Regions from separate parts of the Paenibacillus sp. FSL L8-0494 genome, predicted to be linked through region 4. Evidence: riboswitches for the same ligand, from Rfam matches in the RefSeq annotation. Region 4 holds a riboswitch; each other region holds the start of a gene.

Region 1 (5,459 bases), 4.2 Mb from region 4:
CTGCATGGGGCTGGATATGTTCAGCTTCAACAATTCAGCAAGCTTACGGAGGCAGAGCTTCTGCAGCTACATGGATTGGGGCCAAAGGCGATCGTTCTACTGCGGAGTGCTCTTGCGGAAAAGGGGCTCACCTTTGCAAGTAAGTCCTGATGTTGCGTTCATATTTATAACAAAAAGCGACAAGCTTAGGTGAATCCCTAGCTTGCCGCTTTTTGTTATATAGCTCCTAATATTCAATAACAAATGCTACATTTTGCCAACCGGCGCCCACTGTCCAGAACAGGACTTTATCACCACGTTCGATCTTTCCAGTAGTTACAGCTTTATGTAGAGCAATAAATGGGCTGCTGGTAGAGGTATATCCGAATTCATCCCCTATGTATACCGCTACATTGCGATCAATACCGACTTTCTCACACATCTCTAAGATATTAGGCAATGAAAACTGTGAGAAGCAGGCTGCTTTAATGGCTTCAGGCGCGATATTGTTGTTAGATAGTAGAGTACGAATAGACTCAGAAGCAGCATCTATGCAAATGGAATCATCAAAAGGAATAAACTTCACATTAAACTCTCCAGCCGCTACACCTTGTTTACCCAGTTTAGCCAGGCCTGCGCACGGGAACTTGGAATTATCGCAAACACAAGGATTCGTTTGGTAGATAGAGTCAATGAAACCGACTACATCCTCAGCTTGTTCAAGAATGACTGCCGCCGCTGCATCACCGAAGTTAGCGTAGTAGACTGGATCATTCTTATCGGCATGAGGGGTTACATAATCGGAGCCGATTATCAACGCTCGTTTAATCCTAGGATTCGCTTGCATCTGACGGCTAACCTGTTCCACTGAAGCCGTCATACCCGCACAATTAGCATTGCTGTCAATGCAGATTGTATGGGATGCGCCTTTGATCAAACGGTGAATCATTAATGAGTTGGTAGGAAAGATATACTCAGGAGTTTGACTTGCATAGGCAATAAGGTCGATATCGGCACCTGTGAGACCACTTTTCTCCAGAACATTCCGGGCAGCCTCAAAAGCCATCGTAAGGGAATTCTCATCCGCATCCTTAATACTATACCGTGTAATACGACCTAATGCGGATAATAGACCTCGAATATCAATGCCTTTTTCGTCAAAATGCTTAATGAAAAAGTCGTTACCAACTATATTGCTGGGATGATAGATATCAATGCCTTTAATACGAATTCCGGTCATAATACGCCTCCAGGAAAGCAGTAAAATGTGGCCTACATATTAAGATTAAAAGATCTAGACTGTAACCGCAGAAATGATCTCGATGTTATCGAGTCCAGCTTTACGGCCAAGACGGGAAAGCTGCATTTTGAGGATCGGGTTATTTTCAAGCGTTAGATTTACTTTTACAAACCCATCATTCTTAAACATTACAAAGCAGCTTTCTAAAAGAGGTACCACATCTGGTGCAGTTACATTTAGCTTTCTGCAGTCGATTTTTAGTTCATAGTCAGCTGGAGTAATTGGATTGATAGTTTGTTGATAAGCTTGAATAGATTTTAGACCATCTTCTTCAGAAAATGTTCCATCCAACTCAATGTTAATAACCTTATTTGCAGTGTCTGTCTTCAAAATGAAACTTCCCATGCCTAAATCTCTCCCATAGATTGAATTTGTCCAAAACAGTTCGACTGCAATATCCAGCCCTTTATATATCCACTTAGCTGTTTTATAAAAGTCAAAATTCGACACTATACAGCAAGTATTGGGATATTCCGACTCTATTATAGGCATATTTTTCAAGTGCATGCAATAATAAAGTCGAATTTTGTATATTGTTGTCGAACTGTTGGGTTATTGGATTTCTTCTATGGTTGCAAGCAGGATATTAAAAGCTGTGATGATTCTAGGTGCCCCTATAACGGGTACTAAGTGTAATAGAATACCTTTAAGCTGTTCTACGGTGACTCCAACACGAAGGGCCATGACATAATGAACACCCAGCTGTTCGAATTGACCCATTGAAATTAAAGATGAAATGACTGCAATTTCCTTCCAGTCAGGGGCTATAGTATTACGTTGAAAAATATCGCCATAGGCATTCCCCATAATAAATTCAGCCAAGTCAGGGAAGTGGTCTTTAATTGGAGCTAGTGCTTTTGCGCCATAGTCTCCTGATAGATTCGTGAAGTGGTTGAGACCACTGTTGATATTTTCCTTCATGGTTAGCCTCCTAGTTTAGGTTCAAAGTACGGTGTGCAGTCGGAGGGACTTCATCACGGTCTGTTAGTAGTTCAATAACGGCAACATGGTTTAGAGCTACCGCATCTTTAATTGCAGCTGTGAATTCATCCGCAGTCTCACATTTGTAGCCTTTAGCACCTAGAGATTCAGCGAATTTCACGGCGTCCATTGGTACTTCATATAGAGTTCCATCGATACGACCTGTGGTTTTCTCCATACCCTTAAGAGCCATATCTAGTTGCTTATTATTAACCACGATAAAGATGACAGGGATATCTTTGCAGACAGCGGTGTTAATCTCAGCGCCGAGCATCATGAAACAACCATCACCTGTAATGCAGAGGACAGTTTCTTCAGGAGCTGCAACTTTTGCACCAATAGCCATGCCGATCGAATTACCCATGCAAGCAAAATAAGCATCAAAAACAAAGCTGCCCGGTTTCTTAACCTTGTACCATTTTGCAGCGTGGAATCCATGGCTTCCATCATCAACGAAAATTGAATTATTATAAGGGATCAAATCACTTAAAGTGCTCATTACTGAAGCCAGTGAAAGATTCTTGAGGGTTGGAAGCTCTTCTGAATAATCAGCATTGGCCAAAGCCTCACGTTTGGTGATTGTGCTTGGGTCAATATGATTTAGGCAGTGCACCAAATTATCGCGCAGGTCCCCAGTGACCGGTATCGTTTTGGACAATAGGATTTTTCCGACAAAGGTTGGATCAATATCAAATTGAATTAAAGTTGCTGGATGATTCTCCCGTTTAAGATTACAGATGGTCATATCACTTAAACGTGATCCAAGCACTATAAACAGATCGCTTTTATTCAATAAATCATCCCCGTGGGTCGAACCGCCAACGCCAATAGGACCATGATAGAGCGGGTGATCCCAGACTATAGCCCCTTTTCCACCAGGAGATGTTACTACAGGAATATTAAAAGTTTCTGCGAGTTGAACAAGCTCTTTATGTGCTCCGGAGCGGTTAATTCCTTTACCCGCAATAATCAAAGGATTCTTAGCAGCTTGAATAGCATCGATGACTCTATCGATATTAGCTTGACTAATTAGAGACTCTCTTTCAGGGATTACAATATTGCATTCTTCCAATACTTCAGTTTGTACATCAAAAGGAATACAAAGATGAACAGGACCCCGTTTGGTGAGGGCCACAGAAATCGCATGATTAAAAATAGTACCAAAGTGATCCCCACGTTCAACCAATTTACTGAACAAGGTGGCAGGTCTGAACATATCAGCTAAATCAGCCAGAAAAGAGGTGGAGTCCTGACATTGAGGAATTCCAAGCTCTGTAATGGATTGGTGGCCGGTAATAAATAGGACAGGTAGGTTGTTAGCTTTCGCATGTGCTGCTGCTGTAAGCAGGTTAGTTCCCCCAGGACCCGAAGTACCAAATGCTACGCCTAGGTTACCTGTTTTCAGCGCATACCCTGCTGCTTCGAATCCGGAGCTTGCTTCATGTCTGCCGGGAATAAATTCAATACCGTAATCGACCATCTTTAGAACTATTGGACAAATCGATTTGCCAATGATCCCAAAAGAATGGGTGACTCCTAGGTTACGTAGTGCTTCCGCCATGTAATCTGCGACTGTCTTCAAAAGAAACACCTCACAAGTTTTTTGATATATATTAGTTATTAATCTACCGAATAGATACGATAGATCAATATACTCAAAAAGTAAAAACCTGTGCTCTATAGTAAGCACAGGTTGGTGGCATAAGGCGCCGCTAAGACTGAACAATAGTTCAGCCGTCCTGGTTCCTCTGCAACCTGGCAATCATGGCCTCAAACGAAAAAATGAGGCTGTAGATCCATGGTTTTGCGTCATCCTCTTTCGAGGATTTTGCCAATATTAATTTATAGTTGATAAGAATAATTTTCCTTTACAATATATTCCTCATTAATTTTTGTCAACATAATCCGCTAAAAAAACTCGAAATTTGACGAAAGTCTTGTCCAAGAGATGAAGTTTTGCCTCGCGAAAAAAACTGCCACCTAAGACTCAGCTTAGGTGGCAGTTGATAGTTTTGAACTAGAATTTAAAGATATGAATGGTTTTTTGCAGATTAAATACGGCCTGGGTCATTTTTTCCGTTTCTTCTGCAACAGACTGCAGGGCATTAATCTGTTCATTCATAGCCGCCGATACCTCTTCAGTGCCTGCAGCGGTTTCTTCGGTGATTGCTGAGATATTCTCAATTGCACTGGAAATTTTCAAGGCACTTTCTAGCATAAGATCACTCTCCGCAGAGAATGAAGAGATTTGCTCGGTAATGTACTGCACGCTTTGTACAATTTGTGCGAAAATATGGGCAGATTGAGTGATCATTTCATTCTGAACCTGCACAACCTCTTCATTGATGGCGATATTATCGATGGCTTGTTTAATATCTGACTCAATGCTGCGGACCAAACCGAATACTTCTTTTGTGGAAGCCGTAGATTCCTCAGCAAGCTTGCGAACCTCTTGAGCGACAACGGCAAAACCCCGACCATGCTCTCCGGCACGAGCAGCTTCGATGGAGGCATTGAGTGACAGCAGGTTGGTCTGCTCAGCGATCTCTGTGATGGTCTTGGTGATCATCGTAATCCCGCGGGCATTTTGTGAGAGAGCTTCAATAGTATCAGCCACTTTTTGTGTAGCCTCTATGTTTTTACGCATGCCTTCAGCCTGTGTATCTACGGATTGGCGCCCTTGCTCAACAAGTTCTAAGGTATGTATTGAACGTCTGTTCATTTCTTTGGTGGAGTTCGTATAATTGGATACTTTGGTCTCAATGTCTTTAATGGATTCTGTCATATCAGCGATATCCGTAGATATTTCATTTGCACCAAGAGCGAGCTCGGTAGAAGAAGAGGCTACTTGTGCCATAACAATTTTCAGGTTCTGGTTCTTATCTTCGATTCCGCGGCTTGCATCCATTACTTGACGGGTGATCTGCGATGCATCGGTCAGAATCTTCTTGAGCTTATCAATCATTGTGTTAAAGGAGCGGCTTACGTCACCCATTGAACCATTTTCGTCCGCTCTGCTAGTGAAATCCCCCTTCGAAATACTGTGAGATACATTAGCAATATCATCAAAAGATGATGTAAGCGTTCTCTCCACGAAGCGAGCAACAGGTAAAGTCAGACCTGCAAGAACAACTACTAGTATAATTCCTACGAGAAATTGACCTAGAATCATTAACGTAACTAAGACAGGAATAGCAAA
Region 2 (5,459 bases), 6.1 Mb from region 4:
TCTGGAAGTGATCCATCCCTCCAATATAAGAGTGCTGTCTGCGGTGGCTATGAATGATACTGTATTATTTGAGATTAAACATGAGCTTTTTAAGCAGATGCTTGCCGATTACCCGTTGATTAAGGAGCAATTGATGCTGCTGCAAATGGACCGTTTATTTTTATCGAATCGGTTATTACATGAAATGAAATTTCATGATGCGAGAGCGCGTGCGATATTTACGCTGAGAAGACTATACCAAAGATTTGGAGTAGAGGAGCAAGGCAAACAGCGGATTGATCTTCGATTGACCCATCAGCAGTTCGCGGATATGATCGGAACGTTAAGGGAGACGGCTACCCTTGTGCTTAAAGATCTGCAAGAGCAAAAGATTATTGAGATTCAACATCAGCAGATCACCGTGTTAGACGCGACATATTTACTGGAGTATACGGATTTCGATTGAGAAGAGCCGTTCCGGGATCTTTTTCAAAGAATCCATTATTAAAGGGGTTATGAATATGGCTTGTAATCATTGTGTAGTAAGAGAGCTGAATTTTCAAATCAAGGCTCATGGTGAGCTTAATCTTAGGGTTTTACCTGAGGTTATTCATCACTTGAGTAGAAGGAATACGATACATAAGGTAGAAGAAAATGTGATTACGATTAAGGAAGCTGAAGCGCGAGATCTTCTGGATTTCTGTAACGATCATATGGAGTCCGGGAAAATTGAATTTCGTATAGATGACCAAACATGGAGACCTCTATCCGAATTACCCAATGTACTTGATATGGAGTGGATTGATGAGGTTATCACTAAGGGTCTTGTTACTTGCTACTTCCAACCGATTGTGAACGTAAGGGAAGAGATTTTTGCATACGAGCTCCTATCCAGATTTAAAAAAGAAGACGGATCCCTTATCTATCCTAATGAGATTTTTGCGGCGGCACGGAATCGTGGGCGTTTATATGCTTTAGACAGGTTATGTAGAATGACGGCTGTAAAATATGCTGCACCCTTAAATAAAAAAACGTTTATTAATTTTATCCCTACATCAATTTACGCTCCAGAGTTCTGCTTAAGATCAACCGTTGAACTGGCCAATCAATTAGGCGTCGACCCCTCTCTTTTTGTCTTTGAAGTTGTTGAGACGGAGAAAGTGGATGATCTCGCTCATTTGAAAGCTATTTTGACATATTACAAGGATCGGGGATTTGAATACGCTTTAGATGATGTTGGTGAGGGCTTCAGCACGATCGAGATGTTATTGGAGCTTAAACCTCATTACATGAAGTTAGATATGAAATATGTTCAAGGCGTGTCCAGTGATCCGAACAAACAGAAAATAGCTAAACAATTTTTAGAAAAGGCTTTAGAAATCCAATCTGTTCCTTTAGCAGAAGGTGTGGAGTTTAGAGAGGACTTTGAATGGCTTAAGCAGAGTGGTTATCAGTTGTTTCAGGGATATTTATTTGGAAAGCCTGATCCTATTCCCAAACAGTAATCCTAATGAGTATATATCGGTCCAGAGGATGAGATGAATTTCAGGTCAGAGTCTGAGTACAGCCAACCCTCGGGGTTGTATAATTTAGGTAATTTGAAAAGGGGGACGGGATGGATATGAAATGGCATCAATTTGTAACGCGCTGGGCGGATTCTAGGGGCTTTGATGGACGAGAAATTGATTATCAATGGCCTTCTCCCTCATTTCCGGTCATCAGTATTCGTAGTAATTTAGGGCGATACTCAGGTCAAAAGTATGGTCATGGAAGTAAACCCCGTGTAAAGACAGCTGTTGGTTTAATCGCTATTGGAGATGTAGCTGTCGGATTGATTTCCATAGGTGCGATAAGCGTGGGCGTACTTTCCTTAGGAGCAATATCACTGGGAATGTGGTTAGCGATTGGAGCAATAGCACTTAGCTGGCTTGGCTTCGCAGTGGGAGCGATTGCGATTGCAGGAGTGGCTGTAGGAGCGATCGCAATCGCGGAAAAAGCGTTGGGGGCCATCGCCATAGGGGATACGGCGTTTGGTGCGATAGCGATAGGCAGGATCGCTGGGGGTGCCATAGCTATCGGACAATGGGCATATGGTGTAATCGCAGTTGGCGAACATGGTTTCGGATTAATTCCCATCACGGGCGATGTGTGGAATTGGTTCCGGCGTTTGTTCGGATCGGGGAGTTAATTAGACCTCCAGTCCTAAAGGATCCCATTCTCTTCCGGGATAGTCGATAAATAATATCTATCACATGAGAAAAACTAATTGCAATTACCTATACTCATTTCATACCAATTAATCATGCGATCAGATCTAGGCTTATGTTACTCTTTGAATGTATTCGAAACTTCATAGGCAAACCTATGGAAATGTAGGGACGCAAAGCTATAGGGACTAAGGTTATCATAACTATTGTCAGCCAGCTGCCAAAGAGTGTGTAACGCTTTTTGTTAAAATATAAGAAAGTATAAGTTATACACCTATACTTAATATCTTATATTTCTCGCTTAAACGCTTACCGTCCTTATAAGGACGCCGAAGACGTTTATGCTTGTTAAGGTTTAATAAAAATTAAGTCTTAATTTTTAGGCGACTTTATACGCAATCAAGCTACTCTTTTGGGGTAGTTTTTTTTGTGCCCATTTTTGGGCACTGGAGAGATTCATATGACATCTGGGGGTAAGAAGAGATGAAGAAAATGATTGCGATCGCTACATCGGCGGCCATGTTAGCCAGTTTTTCGAGTGAGGCAGGTTATGCTTTAGCAAGTGAGGCAAGCAAGGTAAATGTAACAAAAACAGTCGCGCAAAGTAAGGTCAACTTATTAAGCAACGCTTCGGTTATTCCGTTTGAGCTGTACGGCAAGGATGCTCTAAATGCCTATAATGAGGTTTTTAGAATGAATCCAGCAAATATTAAATCCATCACAAATAACGGTGGCAACTACTCAGGCTCGCCTATAGCTAAGGCTATGGATGGGGATATGAGCACGCATTGGGAGACTGGCAAACCGAATAGTTCAACGTTTACGAATGAGGTTGTGTTTGTTTTCAATGAGTCCACTGAATTAAATAGAATGGTCTACGCCGCTAGGCAATCTGGTGCTAAAGGTAAAGGTTTTGCTCAAGAATTTGATATCTATGGCTCCACTACAGATGCGGGCGATTTCACACTCGTGTCTTCTGGAGAATATAAAGGCTCAACCGGTGATGTAGTGGAGATTCAGTTCGCACCTACGGCTTTTAAGAGATTTAAATTTGTCTTCAAAAAAGCCAACCAAGATTGGGCGAGTGCGGCTGAGTTTTCTTTTTATAAAGAGGATAGTGTCTCTGCTAAAATGAAAAATTTATTTACAGATGATACCTTGAGCCAAGTTAGTGCTGCCTTTAATACGACAGAGAAATTAACAGCTTTAGAGAATGAAGTGCAGGCACATCCACTGTATACGCAGTTTAAAGAAGAGATAGAGAATGCAAAGATCCTTTTGGAGAACCATCAGGTAGACGCAACGGCAGCCAAGGTTTCGAAGCTAAAAGGGTATGGTACAGCCTATGAAAATGCCTATAGCCAAGCTTATAGAATGCCAAATGCAAACGTATCAAAAGTAACGGTGAACGGTGGAAGCTACCCAGGTACGAAGCCTGAATATATGCTGGATGACCAGCCCACTACGCATTGGGAAACGAACAAAAACAATGATGCAAGCTTCACGAATGAAGTCGTGTTTGAACTAGCGCAAGCGGAAGTGCTGGACAGAGTGGCTTTTTTGGCTAGAGATAACCGCAAAGGATTCCCAGAGGCTTTTGAAATCTATGCATCAGAGACGAGTAAAGGAGAGACCTTCCAACTGGTATCTAGCGGAACCGCGATTAGTACCAATGATTTTTTGGAATTTAAATTCGAGCCGACGAAGTTTAAAAGATTAAAATTTAAGTTCACAAAAGCTAATATTAACAGACCTTTTGCGGCTGAATTTAGATTTTATACAGAAGATAAAGTAAGCGAAGCTGTAAATGGTATTTTCACAGATGGAACGATGAGTGCGGTTGTGCCTGCTTATAATAGCGTCGAAGCAATCAACGAATTAGAAGAAGCGGCAAAAGTACATCCGCTCTATCCAATCCTGAAAGATTCTTTGGATTTAGCTAAGAAGCTAGTGAATGGTGAAGTTCAAACCGAAGGCACCATCATTGAGGCCGAGCAGCGTGGAGATATGAAAAAACATGCTCAGCAAAACCTGAGAATAGGCTTCGGCACGAACAACCAGCCTACAGGACTTGCGGCAATGCCTGGCGAGACCATCAATGTTTATGTGGATGCTGCTTCGGGTGATAAGTTGCCTTCTTTGATCTTTTCTCAACAAGAGGGAGCTTGGAATAGTTGGGCTAGGGGCGTACAATTGCGTGCGGGCAAGAACACTATAACTGTACCTGAAATTACAACGACTAGTGCTTATGCTCATGATGTAACTAAGGGCGGCACCGTTTATATCGTAAATCCCTATACAGCTGAGGAGCAAGGGAAGGCGCCACTGATCCGCTTCGAAGGTTTAGAAAAGATTCCTTTTATGACCAAGACCACGGATCCAGAACAATTCAGAACCTTCTTAACCACATACAAACAAAGATTAGACGAAGATAAAGCGGTTCATCCAAATGTTCAAGATCGCAAACTTATCGATGTGGTAGAAATGGCCAGCGATCATGTTATTTTTACAGGAACTGCGACTGAAGCGTACAACAAATTTATTACGCAAGGAAATAACCCGCTGGATACCGTAACTGGGTATGACACCTGGATGAAAAGCATTTTTACCTTCTATGGCTTGGATGGCAGTAGTGAGATTCATGATGCCAAGCTAATTCGTGAGAATATTCGATTGATGCAGCCTTATGGTGCGATGTATGCAGCGGGAGATCATACAGGGATCCAACTTGGAACAGTAGGAACCATGTTAGGTGATTTTAACAAAGCTTATCCGGGCTGGGGACTGAATCACGAAATTGGGCATCGCTTGGCTATGGGTGAACGGGAATATGGCGAAGTAACTAATAATATGGTGTCTATGTTTATGTCTGTCGCGGCGAATTCGATAGATAATCGTATACCGTATGAATCAGATATCTATAAATATGTCCTCGAAGAAAATAAAGTGGTTATGAATCAGCAGGGCTTATTTGCACAACTCGGAGCCTATTGGCAGCTGGAGCTGGCACATCCGGGATACTGGACAGAGCTGACCAAGCTATATCGGGAGCGGAAGGTCACCCTTACCAACGGTGACAATTCCAAGCAGCAGTATTTGGTGGAGTTCTCCTCCGAAGTACTAGGATTAGATTTAAGCAGCTATTTTGCCAGACATGGCTTCACTGTGAATCCTGAGACAAAAGCGAAAGTAGCCAAGTATCCGGCACCGCAAAAGTTATGGTATTTAAATAACTCGGTGATTAATTATGAGGGAACTGGAATAGCGGATAAA
Region 3 (5,459 bases), 1.8 Mb from region 4:
CTCGGCGATTTTTTTGAATTGTGTACTCATTTCTTTAACCTCCAATGTTTGATTGATAATGTTTATCAACAACCTTATTTTATTATGGTTGCCAAACAAAAAAGAGGATTTGAATCAAATTATAAAAGTTTGAAAAAAAATGAATACCTTAAATTTAGACGATCTAAATAAAGTGATTATGCGTTGGGTCACATTTTAAATAAAAAGCCACACAAATGTTTGCACTTCGCCTTAAAGAAAGAATAACCCATAACAACTTTATGCCATATCCTAATGAAAATAATAAAAAGGTGGATATCCATGACTGAAATACAAATAGCTGCTGTGGGAGATCTAATGGTCAAACGTTATATTATTTCGGATGCTAAACAGCCTGACGGAACCTATTCGTTCAGCCCCCTGTTTGCAAAAGTAGCTCCTTATCTAAACCAGGCTGATTTGACGATTGGCAATCTCGAAACCACCTTTGCTGGAAGTGGCCCCGAGTGCCGGAAAAGCCCACGTTCAGGCGGTCCGATATTCAAATGTCCAGACGAACTGGCCCCTGCACTTAAGCAAGCCGGATTCGACGTATTAGTAACGGCCAACAATCATTGCATGGATTATGGTGCCCCGGGTCTGGTTCGGACGTTACGAGTTCTAGACCGTAATGGAATCGACCACACGGGAACAGCTAAATCATTAGAAGAATCCAAGAGAACGCTTATTAAAAACGTCAAAGGAATTACGATCGGCATCCTCTCCTACACAGCAGGAACCAACCGAATTCCTGTACCAGTGAGTAAGCCATGGCTGGTTAACCGGATATCTACGCCCAAAATCATTCGGGAGATTCGAGATTTAAAAAAGAAAGTCGATCTAGTCTTGCTTTATCTGCATTTCGGAAGCGAATACCGTTACACTCCAAACAAGAGGCAAAAAGAGCTGGTCAATCTCTTCTTTAAAAATGGCGCCGACATCATACTGGGGTCTCACCCACATGTTCTACAACCGTTAGCGCTTCGTGGAAAAAAACAATTCGTTATTTACTCATTGGGGAATTTTGTTTCGACTAAACTAATGAATATTCCTTATACACAAAGCGGTATCATTCTTACGCTTAAAATAAAGAAGGATGAAAAAGGACACACGAGTATAACTAACGTAGGTTACATCCCGACTTGTGTAGATCGAAGAATAAAAAGCGGCAGGAAAATTACAGAGATCATCCCCATCCGCGACGCATTAAAGAAAAGCGACACCGACATAAAAACAGAACGGCGAAATCTCATGAATCGAATGTTGAAACATACGACAACAATCTTAAAGAGGGAATAGAGTCGTTACAGAAAAATAACGTTCCGCGGAATTACCGCGGAACGTTATAGATTTAGCGCTCAAAACTGTGTTTGGGTTTAGCGTAAACGATCAGGCATCATTAATTTAAGGAATTCTAGAATACCATTCTCTACTACGAGTTCTTCTCTATCTTGATCAGCAAGTACTCTTCTGATGATATCTTCATTACCCTCCAGCACTTTACTTGTCCAATGAGGATCAATGATAAGAGAACGTCCTACTGCTACTAATTCAGCATTTGTCAACGTGTCCTCTGCGTCCTGTTTGGTACGGATATCTCCGACCCCAATTAAAGGTACACGGCCATTGATTTTCTCATGTACATATTGCAGGATTGATTTTTCTTTAAAATCTTCTGATGCAGATACTTTCTTAAAATCCCCTAATGAAATATGCAGATAATCTAGCTTTTTATCAGCTAATTTATCAATGAGATAAAAGGTATCGGTGATTTTAATTCCAGGCTCTTCATATTCTTCTGGAGAAAAACGATAACCGACAATAAAATCCTTAACCTTTGAATTGTCAACGACAGCAATAACCGCATCCACTAATTGGTTAATGAAATTAAATCTTTTCTCTAAGCTTCCGCCCCATTGATCATCACGACGGTTGGAGTGTGGAGAGAAGAACTGTTGGACTAAATATGTGTTTGCTCCATGAATTTCTACCCCGTCAAATCCAGCTTGAATAGCTCGTTGAGTCGCTTTTTTAAAATCCTCAATTACACCGAAAATTTCATCTTCTGTTAATGCTCTTGGAATTTCTGCATTCGGACGTTCGGCAGCAATGGCGCTGGAGGAAACGGGTTGTACGCCACGTAGTATTTTTGAATCTGTCATTCTTCCTGCATGGAATAGTTGTAAAATAGCTTTTGTTCCATTTCGTTTAATAGTAGATGCTAATCGGCTAAGGCTAGGAATAAATTGATCGGAGGAAACACTAAGTTCACCTTCCCATCCTTTTCCACCCTCTTGTACATTTGCTGCCGCAGTGATGACCGCACCTACTTCGCCCGTTCTTAGTGAATAGTATTTCAATTCATCTTGTGTTACTACACCGTCATAAAAGCTCATTCGCGTGGTCATTGGAGCCATAACCACTCGATTTTTTAATGTCAGTCCTCTGCGAAAAGTTAATGTTGTGTCTAGTGCTATCATCTTTTTCCCAACTTTCATTAAATTATATTTAAACAAAATATTATATACATGCGCATACATATAAATTACAGCAATGATTTATTCTTGTCAACTAATAAACAACTGCTGTTGAATACAGCAAAAAGCACTGTTCAGCGGAACAGCGCTTTTTGCTCGATATGAATCGTCCTTATTATTCTAGTTCGGCCGGTTTTACAATGGCTGTACCTTTATTATTCTTGGAGTATTTAGCTTCAATTTTCGTGGTGTATGTATCTTTTGCTCCATCACTTACCAGCACATAACTCAGATCGACTGTCAGCTTTTCCGTTTGCCAGGTCTTAGTATTGACGAATAATTTCCACGTTACGCTTTTGGGTTGAACTGTCTCACCATCCCAGAGGTTCTCCTGGTCATAGAGTTTGATTATCCCCTTAGCTGCTGTCGGATCGGTTACAGTGAATTGTAAGACCGTTTGTGCGCCAGCAGTGCTGACTTTCATGGATTTTTTATAACTTTTTACCGAATCAAGCATGGAAACAGGATCGTATTGGCCTTTAGAGTAAAAGGCATCCCATTCCGTTTTCTCCAGTCCAAGCCAATACTGTGCATCAGGATCGATCGGCTCCCCGTCATCGTCGTAACCTGAAGAATCGTCTTCAGATTCATCGATAAGCTCACTTCCGTCTACAAGATAGTAAAACTCCTTATCGTTGGCATACAAGCTGTAAGATGTTTCTAAAAGACTGCTAGCGACAGTACCTGCTGCGGCAAAATTCGGCAGACGGCTGATATCCAGCTTCAGAGTGTTGGTGTTGCTGATACGCACCCCGCCGCTTTGAATATCCTGTTTTTTGGTCACATCCAGATGGAAATTCTTTATTGCTTTGGAGGCTGCCGTTACTTTGCTGATCATCTGATCCGCGGTTACTGCTGTTGAGGTAGCTGCAGACACTACTCCAGGATTAGACATCCATCCGATCGTTCCGGACAGCAATAAAGCACCTACTGCCAAACTAGTACCTATTGTTTTGAAAAAACTGTTCATGTACTTCCCCTTTCGGCCCCTTGCGATAATGTAACGCCGTATAGGTCGAAATAATAAAAGAGCTCAAAATAGACTACATATTCTTAGAGCTATCCTTTATGCTTCATAAGACATCCCTATGGCGGCCTGGCGATCATTTCCTTCTGTCGAAAGGCTTTAGACCCATGGCTTTGTGTCATCATCTTTCGATGATTTTACCTTTAACGCGGACATTCAATTAGTTTTAATAGATTAGGGACGCATGTCCCACCGCTAATTTTATCATGGTTATAATTACCTGTAAACGACTTATCTTCCATTCGAATTCGCTATGATACTCAGAAGAAATACTACAATCAAAATGAAAAATGAACGATTACATACGCTTATAAGTCTTATTAATGAGAACAGCAGAGACAGGGGGTGCAGCAAAATGAGTGACCGGGAAATTTTCGAGCTCTATAAAGAACAAGTATATTATTTTTGTTACTACTTAATGAAAAATCAGGCAGATGCGGAGGATATTTCCCAAGAGGTATTTGTAAAAGTTATCTTAGCGGATAAGTCGAAGATAAGAAACTTGAAAGCTTGGATTTTACGAATTGCTTCGAATGAGTGCAGCAGTGTGATCAAAAGGCGTAAGACGGGGTGGATGAAAGAAGTACGTAATTATTTACTATCCAGGTCTGAGGAATCAAACCCTGTAGAAAAACGTTTGGATCGACAGGAAACTAAAAAAGAATTACAAGGGTTATACAGTCAGCTTCCTGACAAAATCAGAATGGTAGTAGTCCTTCGTTTTATAAACGAATTGACTGTACCCGAGATTTCTAAAGTTATGAGCATACCCGAAGGAACTGTAAAATCCAGACTGAACAAGGGACTTAAAATACTAAATAGAATGGGTGGAACCCAACTAAAGGAGCTGAATAGTAATGAGTCTCTATATTGAAAAAGATAAACATATTCCCCGACCGGATTATGATTTGATGTGGACTGCCATAGAACAAGAAGCTTATACACGTCAAAGAAATCTGCATGCCTCCCAGAATACTCCTAGGTCTAATAAAAAGCTTATTCCTATCAGTATTGTCTTCTCTTGCCTCTTACTTGTAACCATTCCTGTATTCGCTAGTATGACGATTAATTGGGATAAAATTGGTGGTCGAAGTGTGAGCAATGCATTAAATAACGGCATCGGTCAACAGTATAATCTTCAAACTTCCATTTCAGGAGTAACAATGAATTTGAACGGTGTTGTAACTGATGGAGAAAAAATGAAAATGCTGTTATCACTTGATACTAAATCTGATCTATCCAAATATACTGGATTTGCTACAGAGGAAAACATCATGACTAGTGAATCCAGTGCCAAGGCAAAGGTATACGGTTATTTAGAATACGATCCTGAAAGCCAGAAACTCATTGGAGTATATGAGACACCTGATACATTAAAGGATGATAAAAAGGACTACAGGTTTGAAGCACGGAATCTCATTTTTTACAGTGATCGGAATATTCCCTTACAATCTAATCATCAAGCAGGGGATACTATCAATACTGGAGTTAAGCAATATCCAAGCATTCAAATCGAATCCGTTCGACATGTTTCCAATCAAACCATTATCCGTTACAAAGTCGCTGCATCACCATCTGACTTAGGACGGGGTAACCCACATTTGGTAGTTAGTACTGGTGGTCAAGAGAATGAAGCAATTCCAACCATCATGCCTAACGAAGGATCGGATTTATTTATTGAACAGGTCTTTAATATAACTGAATCAGATTGGAAGGAAGCTAGTCTTCATTTTAGTTACATTGAAGAAGCGAAACGATTTTCAGGTACGTGGAAGTTCGATTTTAACGCAGATGGAAAAAAAGCAAGTGAGGCGATTTACACTAAGAAACTGTATAACAGTCCTGAATTTCAAGAAAAGACCGGTATGACCTTAGAT
Region 4 (5,459 bases):
AGTCTCACTTCCCTAACTAATATTTAAATAGATCGTTTTAAGCACGTTCATAAACGTGGACATTTCTTGTTCAGAAATATTTTTAAGTGCGTTATCCATGATTTCGTCACTAAGAACTTCTATTTGACTCTTAATTATCATTCCCGAATCTGTAATGAATACAAGATTTGATCGTTTATCATTTGGATTATCTCTAATGTCCAGAAGTCCTTTTGCTTTAAGTCGCTCGAGTATACCCGTTATTGTAGGGCGATCCGAGTAAGTTCGCTCTGCAATCATAGCTGGAGTTGTTCCTTCTAAATGAATAGATATATCTTTTAATACTGCCCATTGAGGAGCTGTTACATTATAAAGTAAAAGTTTTTTTGTTAAGCTTTTTTTCATTTCAAGACTTACTCTTATTAATAACTGTCCTGGGTTGTCCATAAATTAATTCCCCTCTTTATATAGTTTGCACACTAACTACTTGATTAGTATACAAACTATATTCTCCTTTATCAATTTTAATTATTTTATTTGTTTAAATTGTGGGGAGTTACAGGTGAATGTCAATAATATTGATATTTAGAACTTTTGTTTGTATATAATAAAAATGAATGTTCTTATTTTTAGAGGCGATCAATCATGGAAATGAGTATCGACCAAACGGTTGGGATTATTTATCAAGTCAAGGAGAGCAAGATTACACAACGCGAGATCGAGATCCGTGGCATCCGTGACAAACGTCCAACATAAACAAAGGGGATAAATATCATGCGGTGTATAACAATACGGCAGCCTTGGGCGACCTTAATTGCTCTTGGTGAAAAAGAGTTTGAAACTCGTTCATGGAGAACAGCCTACCGCGGCGAGTTAGGCATCCATGCCGGAATGAGGATTGACAAAAAGATTTGTGAACAGGAACCGTACAAATCAGTATTGGCGAAACATGGCTATACAGCGAATAATTTGCCGACAGGAGCTATTATTGCTACAGGTCAGCTCGCGGGATGTTATGTGGTTACTCCAGAGGTGGATTTAAGGGAATGGATCAATGGGAACGAATATGATTTTGGCGACTATAGCGAAGGACGTTTTGCCTGGAAGCTTGAAGAGGTTCACTCACTGCGCCATCCAATTCCAGCCAAAGGTCGGCTAAGCTTGTGGGAGCATTCGGATCACTTCTGAACGGCGAATGATATTTTTAATGTAATTTTTATGTGCCTATCAGCTTTTTTTCAGGTTCGAGGTATATATTGAAGACACCAAACACCCCCCAGTGTTTTGTGGTATATCTCTCTCAGGTCTTGCCAACTCCCATGGTAAGGCCTATTTTTTTGTTCACTAATTGATTGGGGGGAGAGTAGAGCGGCTTCTATACAGCTTTATTTAATCTGATACTGTTCTTCGTAACTCTTAAAAGAGGAAATATCCAGCCCTAGGTATCTGCGCATATGGATGGCAGCCTGAGCCGCAACAATGTCATTCAACAGCAGCATTCGTTCGTGATAGCCACGACATATATACTTGGCTTCAATTCCCGTATTAAGTCTGTTTTGCTCATACACCTTGATTCCCCGTCTTCTCATTTCTGCACGAACATCCCTTAGATCTGTTGTAGCTACTGCAGCAGCTGTTCCAAGCACCTCCAGATAAGGGGCGGGTGTTCGTAAGTGTGTAGATAAAATGGCGGAGTCCCGTTCGAAAGCTGATAAAATCATCGGAAGCAATAAATAAGATTTCACCAGCATGTTGTCCCTGCTTTCTGCTCTATGCATGAATCTCATCACCTCTAATAGGAACGTATATTCGTATTCTACCCCGATATTCCAAAAATAATCAATGGTATTTCTAAACAGCTTATCCAATGTGATTAAATTCACAACTAAATAACGAAGAATAAATTATATTAAAATTGTAATAATAAAAATTAATGTATCGGACGCACATAAAGGAGAATTATGATGGAAAAAGAGGGCAGCCTCCAGCGTGGATTGTTTTTTGGTTTAATTCTGAGTGTTCCCTTATGGATATCCATATTGGGCTATATACAGTTACTTTAAAATTTAATGAAAAACCTTATGCGAAGCGCCTTTAGGCGCTTTTTTTGTATGGTAATAATGAGGGGGATCATCGAAAGGAATTGATTGACAATTGTGGGTGTCGGGCGCTAAACTGTTATTAATTCAAAAAGTATTAAAAGTCATAGACGGTTATTGGAGAGAATGCTTCGGCTACCAGTTCTGGACTTGCAGTGTAATACATATATATAGTCATGATAATAGCAAACCGTCTGAAAGGGCGGGACGCAAAGTCCAGGAGTCTAAAGTGTCTTAAAGGCACAATGACCGTCCGACTGCCATGAGAAGGGAATTCCACTTCTTTTTGGCGGTCTTTTTTGTTGTTAGGTCCTTTAGAGTTTCTGGTAATTATTCTGATTAATATAAATCATAGTTTTAGGAGGTGTGCCATTTGAAAAGAAGAATAAGACCGTTACTCTCGCTTGTATTAGCTGGGATTTTGACGGTAGGTAGTGGGCTTTCCTCATTAGGAGCTGGAGTTGCTGGAGCTAGTAGTTCTTCTACATTGGGAATTGCAGGGGTCTACAACGTGTTTATTCTAGGGGATATAACAACGGTTTCGGATACGGAAGGAAGGTTTGCTGCTGGAGGTAACGTTAACTTAACCAACTATAGTGTTGGAGATAGGTTGACCGCTGCTGAGGTTTCCTTGACTGACACACTTGTTGTTGGAGGGAATCTTACTTTCAACGGAGGTACTGTTTATGGGAATATCGTGCACGGGGGAGATTTTTCAGGGAATGTAACGCTCCTCAAGGGAGGTACAAAAAGACAGGGGAGTACGATTGACTTTTCAGCCGTAGGTCAGTCTTTGAAGGACAAATCAGCAGAACTTGCAGCATTGCCGGCGAATGGAACAACAGTGTACCAATATGGCAGTCTTACCCTGACAGGTACAGATCCTGCGGTCAATGTTTTTAATGTTCCAGGAGATAACGTCTCTAATACCTATGGAATTACAATAAATGTTCCTTCAGGATCTACAGCAATTATTAATATTGATGGTTCTAACGTAAAAATGAAAAACTTCGGATTTCTACCTAATAACGTGTTGAACAGCAAGAAAATTTTGCTTAACTTTAGCCAAGCTGCGTATCTGGATATGGCAGGCATAGGTGTAATGGGAAGCATACTTGCCCCCTATGCTCATGTTGATTTTATTAATGGTCAGATTAACGGTACTTTAGTGGCGGCTTCACTCAAAGGGACTGGTGGTGGTGAATTTCACCACTATCCATACGATGGTGATGAACCTGGACCAACGCCAACAGTGACACCAACGCCAACGCCAACAGTGACACCAACGCCGACGCCAACAGTGACGCCGACGCCGACACCGACAGTGACACCAACGCCAACGCCGACAGTGACACCAACGCCAACGCCAACAGTGACACCAACGCCAACGCCGACAGTGGCACCAACGCCAACGCCGACAGTGACGCCAACACCAACACCATGTCCGACACCAACGCCGACAGTGACGCCAACACCGACGCCAACGCCTACGTCAACACCAACAGTGACGCCGACACCAACACCGACACCGACGCCGACAGTGACACCGACACCGACGCCGACACCAACACCGACGCCAATACCAACGCCGACGCCAACAGTGACACCGACGCCGACAGTGACACCAACACCGACGCCGACAGTGACACCAACGCCAACACCAACACCAACGCCGACGCCAACAGTGACGCCGACGCCGACACCGACACCGACACCAACACCGACGCCAATACCAACGCCGACGCCAACAGTGACACCGACGCCGACAGTGACACCAACACCGACGCCGACAGTGACACCAACACCGACGCCGACAGTGACACCAACGCCGACGCCAACACCAACACCAACGCCGACGCCAACAGTGACGCCGACGCCGACACCGACACCAACACCGACGCCAATACCAACGCCGACGCCAACAGTGACACCGACGCCGACAGTGACACCAACACCGACGCCGACAGTGACACCAACGCCGACGCCAACAGTGACGCCGACACCAACACCAACGCCGACGCCAACAGTGACGCCGACACCAACGCCAACGCCAGAAGCAACACCGACACCGACGGTAACACCAGAAGCAACACCGACACCGACGGTAACGCCTGAAGCAACACCGACACCGACGGTAACGCCAGAGGTAACACCGACACCGACGGTAACGCCTGAAGCAACACCGACACCGACAGTAACACCAGAAGCAACACCGACACCGACGGTAACGCCAGAGGTAACACCAACACCAGAGGTAACACCAACGTCGACACCAGAGACTTCGGTGTTACCGACACCAACGCCATCATCCGTAATTGGCACTATAGTTCTTGCAGAAGATCCTGTGCCGCTTGGGCCTGTAGCTTCTCCGACACCAGCGCCAGTACCAACACCGTCGAATAGCACAGAAGTACTTGTTGATGATGATGAGATCCCATTAGGCCCGGTACCGGCAGTGACACCAACGCCAACACCAACACCTGATGAAATCATCGTAGTGGACGATACGATCCCATTAGGTAAGCCACCTGTGAAGGAATTGCCAAAAACGGGTGAATCAAGTCCTGCACCTTACTATGTAGCAGGTTTAGGTTTTGCACTTATCGGATTATTAATGAGAACCAAGTTCTCCAAAAAGAATAAATAATAAACGGTAGAGCACAACATAGAGTCGCTTTCGGGGGGTGTCCCGATGGCGGCTCTATTTGTATGTCATGATTGCGATAGTTTGGTGCATTCTAAGTAGATGGTATACTCGTGTTGCAAAAGAAATGAAGAGGGGATGGCGAAGGCGAATTGATATGGTTCATTATTAGCGCTGTAATCATCATAGGGATTCTAATCTATGTGGGATTTTTCTTCTATGGTATTGCTATTAAACGAGCACCAAAGGTATTTCTAAGTAATAATCCTAATCTGAAGGCTGATCCTCCGGTTGCCGGAGCTTCTTGGGGGGAGGGGAAGGATTGGGTCTCTCGCCAGAGCTTCGAGAATATTGAGATCGTATCTGCAGATGGACTTAAACTAAGAGGTTTCTTACTCCAATCTAATCGTGCTGCGGGACGCACAGCCATTCTAGCCCACGGTTATTCAGGTAAAGCAAAGGATATGGGGGCGTACGCCAAAATCTACTACGAGAACTTAGGCTTTAACATCCTAATTCCCGATGCAAGGGGGCATGGAGATAGCGCAGGGGATTACATTGGTTTTGGTTGGCCGGAACGAAAAGATTATTTGCAATGGATTGAATACATGATTAAAAAGACTGGGTCTAGTGCTCAAATTGTGCTTCACGGTGTTTCTATGGGCGGTGCTACAGTGCTAATGACCTCAGGGGAAGATCTTCCGCCGCAGGTAAAAGCTATTGTTGCGGACTGCGCT

What was found. A riboswitch is a leader RNA that binds a small molecule or an ion and turns the genes downstream of it on or off. The one in region 4 is predicted to bind cyclic di-GMP.
Region 1: linked by a shared signal. The riboswitch ahead of NYE35_RS21695 (thiamine pyrophosphate-binding protein) and the one ahead of NYE35_RS02770 (choice-of-anchor A family protein) in region 4 are both predicted to bind cyclic di-GMP.
Region 2: linked by a shared signal. The riboswitch ahead of NYE35_RS30275 (NPCBM/NEW2 domain-containing protein) and the one ahead of NYE35_RS02770 (choice-of-anchor A family protein) in region 4 are both predicted to bind cyclic di-GMP.
Region 3: linked by a shared signal. The riboswitch ahead of NYE35_RS10825 (DUF6612 family protein) and the one ahead of NYE35_RS02770 (choice-of-anchor A family protein) in region 4 are both predicted to bind cyclic di-GMP.

The regions. Positions count from the first base shown of each region.
Region 1 is NZ_JBBOPQ010000001.1:4,764,893-4,770,351, reverse strand. It holds gene NYE35_RS21715 (DNA-binding protein) at 1-150, shown strand, start outside; gene NYE35_RS21710 (ketoacyl-ACP synthase III) at 227-1,219, opposite strand; gene NYE35_RS21705 (hypothetical protein) at 1,274-1,624, opposite strand; gene NYE35_RS21700 (carboxymuconolactone decarboxylase family protein) at 1,832-2,200, opposite strand; gene NYE35_RS21695 (thiamine pyrophosphate-binding protein) at 2,211-3,851, opposite strand; cyclic di-GMP riboswitch class I at 4,007-4,103, opposite strand; gene NYE35_RS21690 (methyl-accepting chemotaxis protein) at 4,278-5,459, opposite strand, start outside.
Region 2 is NZ_JBBOPQ010000001.1:6,716,467-6,721,925, reverse strand. It holds gene NYE35_RS30290 (Crp/Fnr family transcriptional regulator) at 1-445, shown strand, start outside; gene NYE35_RS30285 (EAL domain-containing protein) at 501-1,484, shown strand; gene NYE35_RS30280 (hypothetical protein) at 1,601-2,167, shown strand; cyclic di-GMP riboswitch class I at 2,325-2,411, shown strand; gene NYE35_RS30275 (NPCBM/NEW2 domain-containing protein) at 2,670-5,459, shown strand, end outside.
Region 3 is NZ_JBBOPQ010000001.1:2,427,970-2,433,428, reverse strand. It holds gene NYE35_RS10840 (FprA family A-type flavoprotein) at 1-30, opposite strand, end outside; gene NYE35_RS10835 (CapA family protein) at 301-1,317, shown strand; gene NYE35_RS10830 (NADH-dependent flavin oxidoreductase) at 1,395-2,558, opposite strand; gene NYE35_RS10825 (DUF6612 family protein) at 2,671-3,525, opposite strand; cyclic di-GMP riboswitch class I at 3,643-3,734, opposite strand; gene NYE35_RS10820 (RNA polymerase sigma factor) at 3,938-4,456, shown strand; gene NYE35_RS10815 (DUF4179 domain-containing protein) at 4,440-5,459, shown strand, end outside.
Region 4 is NZ_JBBOPQ010000001.1:595,366-600,824, forward strand. It holds gene NYE35_RS02755 (MarR family winged helix-turn-helix transcriptional regulator) at 13-426, opposite strand; gene NYE35_RS02760 (ASCH domain-containing protein) at 754-1,167, shown strand; gene NYE35_RS02765 (hypothetical protein) at 1,365-1,757, opposite strand; cyclic di-GMP riboswitch class I at 2,253-2,343, shown strand; gene NYE35_RS02770 (choice-of-anchor A family protein) at 2,452-4,725, shown strand; gene NYE35_RS02775 (alpha/beta hydrolase) at 4,875-5,459, shown strand, end outside.